2 regions of the Gluconobacter oxydans DSM 3504 genome follow, and region 2 is predicted to be linked to the other one. Evidence: predicted binding sites of a transcription regulator. Region 2 holds the regulator's gene; the other holds the start of a gene.
What was found. The regulator HrcA, encoded in region 2, represses chaperone genes, less so after heat shock. The targets are predictions, from matches to a motif close to GTTNGCACTCNCNNNNNGNGAGTGCNAAC.
Positions count from the first base shown of each region.

Region 1: the regulator HrcA is predicted to act here: its motif matches at 1,519-1,547, upstream of groES (co-chaperone GroES).

Region 1 covers NZ_CP004373.1:2,297,944-2,302,132, reverse strand. The annotation lists gene groL (chaperonin GroEL) at 1-1,101, opposite strand, end outside; gene groES (co-chaperone GroES) at 1,152-1,442, opposite strand; gene GLS_RS10190 (DUF4169 family protein) at 1,573-1,779, opposite strand; gene GLS_RS10185 (dienelactone hydrolase family protein) at 1,822-2,547, shown strand; gene GLS_RS10180 (SDR family oxidoreductase) at 2,556-3,302, shown strand; gene GLS_RS10175 (hypothetical protein) at 3,304-3,567, shown strand; gene GLS_RS10170 (S-methyl-5'-thioadenosine phosphorylase) at 3,631-4,189, opposite strand, start outside.
Region 2 covers NZ_CP004373.1:1,548,288-1,552,476, forward strand. The annotation lists gene rdgB (RdgB/HAM1 family non-canonical purine NTP pyrophosphatase) at 1-612, opposite strand, end outside; gene rph (ribonuclease PH) at 612-1,334, opposite strand; gene hrcA (heat-inducible transcriptional repressor HrcA) at 1,417-2,487, shown strand; gene GLS_RS06925 (penicillin-binding protein 1A) at 2,591-4,189, shown strand, end outside.

The DNA of each region.
Region 1 (4,189 bases), 750 kb from region 2:
CTCCTGGAGCTTATCACGGTCGTACTCGGACGTCGTTTCCTCGATCTGCGCACGGATCTGGTTGCAACGGCCCTTGATGTCGTCGCTGCTGCCAGCGCCTTCGACAATCGTGGTGTTTTCCTTCTCGATGTGGATCTTCTTGGCGCGACCCAGCATTTCGAGCGTGACGGTTTCCAGCTTGATTCCGATGTCTTCGGAGATCACCTGGCCGCCCGTCAGGATGGCGATGTCTTCCAGCATGGCCTTGCGACGCTCACCGAAGCCCGGAGCCTTGACGGCAGCGATCTTCAGGCCACCACGGAGCTTGTTCACGACCAGCGTGGCCAGTGCTTCACCATCGACGTCTTCGGCGATGATCACCAGCGGACGGCCGGACTGCACAACGCTCTCGAGAAGCGGCAGCATCGGCTGAAGCGAGGAGAGCTTCTTCTCGTGGATCAGGATGTACGGGCTGTCGAGATCAGCCGTCATCTTCTCCGGGTTCGTCACGAAGTACGGGGAGATGTAGCCACGGTCGAACTGCATGCCCTCGACAACGTCGAGCTCGGTGTGCAGGCCCTTGGCCTCTTCCACCGTGATGACACCCTCGGATCCGACCTTCTGCATGGCAGAAGCGATCATCTCGCCGATTTCAGTCTCGCCGTTGGCGGAAATCGTACCGACCTGGGCAATTTCTTCCGGAGACGTGATCTTCTTCGTGTTGCTCTTCAGCTGGTCAACGACAACGCCGACAGCCTTGTCGATGCCGCGCTTGAGATCCATCGGGTTCATGCCGGCGGCAACAGCCTTGGCGCCCTCACGGATGATGGCCTGGGCCAGCACGGTTGCGGTCGTAGTGCCGTCGCCTGCGATGTCGTTCGTCTTGGACGCGACTTCGCGGACCATCAGGGCACCCATGTTCTCGAACTTGTCAGCCAGTTCGATTTCCTTGGCAACCGACACACCGTCCTTGGTGATGCGCGGTGCGCCGTAGCCCTTGTCGAGAACAACGTTACGACCCTTCGGGCCGAGCGTTACCTTGACGGCATTTGCGAGGATATCAACACCACGCAGCATACGCTCGCGGGCATCAGCGCCGAACTTTACGTCCTTGGCAGCCATAATTCTTACTCCTGAATGAGGTTCTTACGAGAGGAAACGGGGACGGCTGATCAGCCGATCACACCCATGATGTCGCTCTCTTTCATGATCAGCAGCTCTTCGCCGTCGATCTTGACCTCGGTGCCGGACCACTTGCCAAACAGCACCTTGTCACCAGCCTTGACGTCCAGAGCCACGACCTGGCCCTGCTCGTTACGGGCACCCGGGCCGACAGAAACGACTTCGCCTTCGGTCGGCTTGTCCTTGGCGGTGTCAGGAATGATGATGCCGCCAGCGGTCTTCTCTTCGCCCGTCAGGCGACGGACCACCACGCGGTCATGAAGGGGACGAAACTTCGTCATGGATCGCTCCATTTATGGTCACACCCTTGTACAAAGCAGCGTGACCGGGTTGCTGCACTCAATGACTGCAGTGCATTTTGGCACTCTCACATGGAGAGTGCCAAAGACATAGTCGCCCCCACCTTCTGCGTCAAGGATTCTCGCTTTCATCCGAGGGTGCTCCGGAAGAAAGTTTCCGCCCGTCCAGAAGCGCCTGCATCCGCTGTTTTTCAAGCGTTTCAGCCAGTTTCTGCCCTTTGGTGCGGCCGTGCAGACGGCGGTTCGCATCGGCGACCTTCGCATCCTCTACGCTCTTGCGGCGTTTGCGTTCCCGACGGAGATTGATGACGTCGCTCATGGCTCATGGCCTTCCGGGCATTACAAGACTGGATACACAGACATGAAACACAGCCCCTCGGACAACAAAACCCCTGCCTCCAGCGCTGACGGTCACATGACCAGCCTGACCGCATCCGATGGCCACAGCTTCAAGGCCTGGGAAGCCGGCTCCGCGGAGTCGCCCCTCGCCGTCATCGTCGTGCAGGAAATTTTCGGCCTCACCACCCATATCCGCAACGTCTGCAACGACTTCGCAGCCGAGGGCTTCCATGTTCTTGCCCCGGCTGTCTTTGATCGCGTCAAATCCGACGTCATTCTGGAATACACGCAGGCCGGCGTGACCGAAGGCTTGGAACTGCGCAGCAAAATCCCGTCCGAAAAGACCCTCGCCGACATCGCCGCCTGCGCAAAGGCCCTGCGCGACGCCGGCCACAAGAAAGTCGGTATCATCGGCTTCTGCTGGGGCGGTCTCCTCGCCTGGCTCACCGCCACCCGCACGCATGACGTGGACGCGGCTGTGAGCTGGTATGGCGGCAGCATCGGCAACCATGTCGAAACAGCACCGCACTGTCCGGTCGAGCTGCATTTCGGCGGCGAAGACTCCTCCATCCCCCACACCGAAATCCAGAAGATCCGCGACGCCCGCCCCGAAGTCGAGGAATACGTCTATGACGACGCCGGCCACGGCTTCGGCTGCCCCGAGCGCCCGAGCTTCAACCGCGATGCCCGTGATCTCGCCTGGTCCCGCAGCGTCGATTTCCTGACGTCTCATCTCGAACAGAAGTGAGCCCCACCATGACCACGGACAACATCGCCGGAAAGGTCGTCCTCATCACAGGCGGCAGTTCCGGACTTGGCGAGGCCACGGCCCGTTACCTTGCCGCCCAGGGCGCAAAGGTGGCCATCGCCGCCCGCCGCCGTGACCGGCTGGACGAGATCGTCTCCGAACTTACGGCACAGGGCCAGACCGCCCGCGCCTACACGCTCGACGTCACGAAACGCTCCGAGGTCGAAGAGACCGTCGCCGCCGTCACCCGCGATTTCGGCCGTCTGGACGTTCTGGTGAACAATGCCGGCCTCATGGCCATCGCCCCCATCCGGAAGCTGATGGTCGATGAATGGGACCGGATGATCGACATCAATATCAAGGGCGTGCTCTACGGCGTCGCCGCCGCCCTACCGGTGTTCGAAAAACAGAAATCCGGACACGTCATCAACCTGTCCTCCGTCGCTGGCCTGAAGGTCTTTGCTCCGGGCGGGACCGTCTATTCCGGTACGAAATTCGCTGTCCGCGCCATCAGCGAAGGCCTGCGGCAGGAAGCCGGCAACACCTTCCGCGTCACCTCCATCGAGCCCGGCGCGGTCCAGAGCGAACTCAAGTCCGGAAGCGGTGACACAGACAGTCGCAAAACCGTGGAAGAGTTCTATAAGATGGCGATCCCGGCGGACTCAGTGGCCCGTGCCATCGCCTTCGCCATTTCACAGCCTGACGACGTGGACATCAACGAGATCGTCCTGCGCCCGACCAGACAGGAGTTTTAAGATGAGCAGCAATCCGCTCAAAGACGACCCCAAGCGCGACGCCGCAATCCGCCACGAAGCGCGCCTCCTGTGGGAAGCCGACGGCAAGCCGGCCTGCGGCCCCGAAGGCTATATCGAGAAGGCCACCGACCTGATCGCCATCAAGGGCGTCCCGCAGGGCACCCCGGTCAAGGACCTGCCGCCGCCGGAACTCGACGGCGTGGAAATCGACGATGCCCGTGCAGGCATTGATGTCGATGCAGACCCGAACCACAATTTCGACTGATCCCGTCAGCCGATCACGGTTCCAGCCGCGCCCGCATCATGCCGGCGCGGCACCCGCAGAGCCTCAGTCCTGCTTCAGAACACGCCCTGCAACGGCATCAAGCTTGGCCACCAGCTTCGGATCACGGGCAGCAGGTGCCGTGATGATCGCATGATCCAGTGCCCGCTCGGCGCTCGCATCCACCGGACGCTTCTTCCCGAGCACCGGAATGACAGCCTTCACCAGGCGACGCGCATTATCCGCATTCCCCTTCATGACCTTCACGACGGCCTCGACCGTCACACTGTCATGGTCGGAGTGCCAGCAGTCGAAATCCGTGACCATGGCAACGGTCGCGTAATTCATCTCGGCTTCACGTGCGAGCTTGGCTTCCGGCATGTTCGTCATGCCCACGACCGAGCAGCCCCAGGACCGGTACAACTCGCTTTCGGCGCGTGTGGAGAACTGCGGGCCTTCCATCACCAGATACGTCCCGCCCCGCGTGAACGGGATCCCGAGCGAAGCCGCCTCGCCCTGCACCACATCCAGCACACGTGCCGAAACCGGGTCCGCCATACCAACATGCGCCACACAGCCCGTGTCGAAGAAGCTCTTTTCACGCGCAAAGCTGCGGTCAATGAAC
Region 2 (4,189 bases):
CACTTTACTTGAAATGTTGTCCACACAGTCCTTCAGAAATGCCGTCAAAGCCCGTCCGCGGTGGCTCACGGCGTTCTTTTCGACTTCTGCCATCTCCGCGAACGTCCGGTTTTCGCCTTCCGGTACGAACATCGGGTCGTAACCGTGTCCATGATCGCCCCGTGGCGGCCAGACGACGGTGCCGTGACATTCGCCTTGTACGGTCCGTGTCTCGCCATCCGGCCAGGCCAGGCATAGGGCGGCTACGAAAAACGCCCGATGATCCGGGTTATCGCCCATCTCCCGGTGCACACGCTCCATCGCGACCTGCATGTCCTTGGTCGGCCCACCCCAGCGCGCGGAATAGACACCCGGTCGGTTGTCCAGCGCTGAAACGCAGAACCCGGAATCATCCGCCAGCGCGGGCAGTCCGGAGGCCCGGGCTGCGGCCAGCGCCTTGATGGCGGCATTGCCGGTGAAGGTCTCTTCCGTTTCTTCCGGCTCGGGCAGATCCAGTTCTGCGGCCGAGATTACGGTGATTCCGCTTTCGGCCAGCAGGGTGGAGAACTCGCGGAGCTTGCCAGCATTGTGGCTGGCAAGCACGATCTTTGAACCGGGGGAAAGTTTACGCATCATGCAGTCTCCAGCGCCTTGTTCTGGGCTTCGAACAGTCGGGCCGTGCCGAGCTTCGCCAGCCGCAGAAGTTCGAAGAATTCGCTTTCCTGAAACGGCTTGTCCTCGGCCGTCCCTTGGATTTCGATGATGCCACCATCTGCCGTCAGAACGAAATTCGTATCGGCCTGTGCGCTGCTGTCCTCGATGTAATCCAGATCCAGCACGGCTCCGGCATCCGTCAGCCCGCAGGAGACCGCCGCGACCTGTGCCGTCAGGGCCTGGGAGCGTTTTGCTTTTTTTAGGGCCAGAGAAAGCGCGACCCAGGCGCCCGTGATGGACGCGCAGCGCGTGCCGCCATCCGCATTCAGCACGTCGCAGTCGAGCGTGATGGTCCGCTCGCCGATCTTTTTCAGATCCACGCAGGCGCGCAGCGAACGTGCGATCAGGCGCTGGATTTCCTGCGTGCGGCCGGACTGCTTGCCCTTGGCGGCTTCGCGCTGGCCCCGGCTGTGCGTGGCGCGTGGGAGCATTCCGTATTCCGCCGTGATCCAGCCCTGTCCCTTGTTGCGCAGGAAGGGCGGCACGCGGTCTTCGATCGTGGCCGTGCACAGGACTTCCGTCCCGCCGACGCGGATGAGGGCCGAGCCTTCGGCGTGGCGGGCAAAGCCGGTTTCGATCGAAACAGTGCGGTTTTCATCCGGCGCACGTCCTGAAGGACGCTTGCCTGCGGTGTCAGTCATGTAAAAAGATCCTGTGGCAGAATATGTGCCGCCTCTACCGCGTTTGACGTGAAGGCATCCAGCCCCGACAGTTGGTTTTACCATGATGCGACCCCAGTCTCCCCTGTTCCGCCCCTCTATCCCGATGCCCCACGGACTGGGAGATCGGGAAGCCGCGATCCTGCGGGAAATCGTCGAGGAATATGTTGAAACCGGCGAACCCATCGGCAGCCAGACCCTGGCCCAGCGCCTGCAGCCCAGCCTGTCCCCGGCCACCATCCGCAATGTCATGGCGGAACTGGCCCGTGCCGGACTGCTGTTCAGCCCCCATGTCTCGGCCGGACGGCTGCCCACCGAAAAAGGCGTGCGCCTGTTCGTGGATGGTCTGCTCCAGTTCAGTTCTTTGACGGAAGAAGACCGGGCGAGCATCGACAGCCGCCTCGATATCCATGGCCGCTCTTATCAGGACATTCTTTCCGAAGCGTCGTCCCTGCTGTCGGGCCTGTCCTCTGCGGCCGGACTGGTGCTCGCTCCGAAATCAGATGCCACGCTCAAGCATATCGAGTTCGTGGCGCTGGGTCCGGGGCGGGTGCTGGTTATTCTGGTGGGTTCGGACGGGCAGGTGGAGAACCGTATCATCGAGACACCGCCCGGTGTTCCGCCCTCGGCGCTGGTTGAGGCGGGGAACTACCTCAATTCCCGTCTCGGTGATCTGACGCTCGGCAATCTTCGCGAACGGATCCGGACGGAAATGGATGCCAGCCGTCACGAACTGGATACGCTGACCGCCAGCGTGATCGAGAGCGGGTTGGCGACATGGGATGCCGATGGCGGGACGCTGTTCGTGAAAGGGCAGGGGAAGCTGCTGGCCGACATCACCGAGATCGAACGCCTGACCACCATCCGGATGCTGTTCGACCATCTGGAAACGCAGGAGACCATGCTCCAGCTTCTGCAACTGGCGGATGCGTCCGAAGGGGTGCGGATCTATATCGGACGCGAAAGTGGCATGTTTGGCATGTCGGGCGTGTCCATGATCGTGGCCCCGGCCCGCAACGAGGCCCAGAAGATCGTAGGCGCCATTGGCGTGATCGGGCCGACCCGTCTGAACTACGGGCGTATCGTGCCGGTCGTGGACTACACCGCGCGGATGGTCGGGCGTCTGCTTGGCTGATGAAACGCGGAAATTCCGCCTGTCCCAGACCTGCATCTTTGTCACGAAATGACCCTTTTAGACGGGGGCGACGGCGGATGCGGAACAATGCTATGCAGAAGTCATGACGCGACGTTCCTTCCGCTCCCGTAATCCCCAGGACTCTGGCAATCCACAGGGTCCTGGCGCCACGCCGCCCCGTCCTCCCCGTTTCCGCCGCTACCGGCAGTCCCTGGCGATCATCGCCGGTGTAGGGCTGGTGGGGATCGCCGGGGCAGGGGTTCTGGGCTGGACGACCTATGCCAAGCTGGTGGCGGATCTGCCCAGCGTGGACAGTCTGCGCGCCTATCAGCCGCCGACCGTCAGCCGCATCTATGCTTCCGATGACCGTCTGATGGCGGAACTGGCGAACGAACGCCGGATTTTCGTGCCGATCAACGCCATCCCCGAGCGGGTGAAGAATGCCTTCATCGCGACCGAAGACCATAATTTCTACACGCATGGCGGTGTGGATTTCATGGCGATCGGTCGTGCGGGCCTGACGGATATCTTTGCGCGTCATGGCCGCCGTCCGCTGGGGGCCTCGACCATCACCCAGCAGGTCGCGAAGGTCATGCTGCTCAACAGCAACGTCCTGAGCTTCGACCGCAAGATCAAGGAAGCCCTGCTCGCCATGAAAATGGAGCAGGTGCTGTCCAAGGACAAGATTCTCGAGATTTACCTGAACGGCATCTATCTTGGGAACGGAGCCTATGGTGTCGCAGCGGCGGCTCAGAGCTATTTCAACAAGCCGCTTGACCAGCTCGATGATGCCGAGGCGGCCTCACTGGCTGCTCTTCCCAAGTCGCCCACGAACTACAATCCGTTCCTGCACCCGCAGGCCGCGATGGCGCGGCGTAACCTCGTGCTGGACCTGATGGTTGAGGCTGGTGTGCTGACACGCCAGCAGGCTGATCAGGAAAAGCAGGAGCCGCTGGTCCCGCAGCAGAAGCAGCGTTTCGGGCCGTTGCCGGATTCCGAATGGTTTGGCGAGGAAGTCCGCCGGCAGCTCATCGCCCAGTACGGGCAGGAACGGGCGGCTCAGGGCGGGCTGGAAGTCCATACCAGCCTCGACCAGAGCCTTCAGGTTACTGAGACGCGCCTTCTGCATGAAGGCCTGATGAACTACGACCGCGTTCACAGCGGCTGGCGGGGGCCTTTGCGCAACCTGCCGGACATTCAGGATGATGGCTGGGAAAGCGTTCTCGATCACGTCACGCCTCCGGGCGGTATGCTGCGTGAGTGGCGTCTGGCCGTCGTGCTGCCTGGGGCGACGCATGTGGGCTGGATCGAGGAAGGTACGGCCCGCAAGGGCGCACTTCTTGCGACGGATATTGCCTGGGCGCGCCGGATGCATCCGCTCCGGGCCGGTGATGTTATCATGATCGAACCGCAGGAAGGCGGCTCCGCCGCCCTGCGCCAGATCCCGCAGGTTGAAGGCGCTGCTGTCACGCTGGACGTCCATACGGGCCGTGTTCTGGCGATGGTTGGCGGCTGGTCGTTCCATGAGAGCCAGTTCAACCGTGTGACGCAGGCCCTGCGTCAGCCCGGATCGTCCTTCAAGCCGTTCGTTTATCTGGCTGCCATGGAAAAGGGGATTTCCCCCTCCGAGCGCTTCGACGATTCGCCGGTTTCCTATGGTGACTGGCATCCCCAGAACTACGAGCACGATAACTGGGGCCCC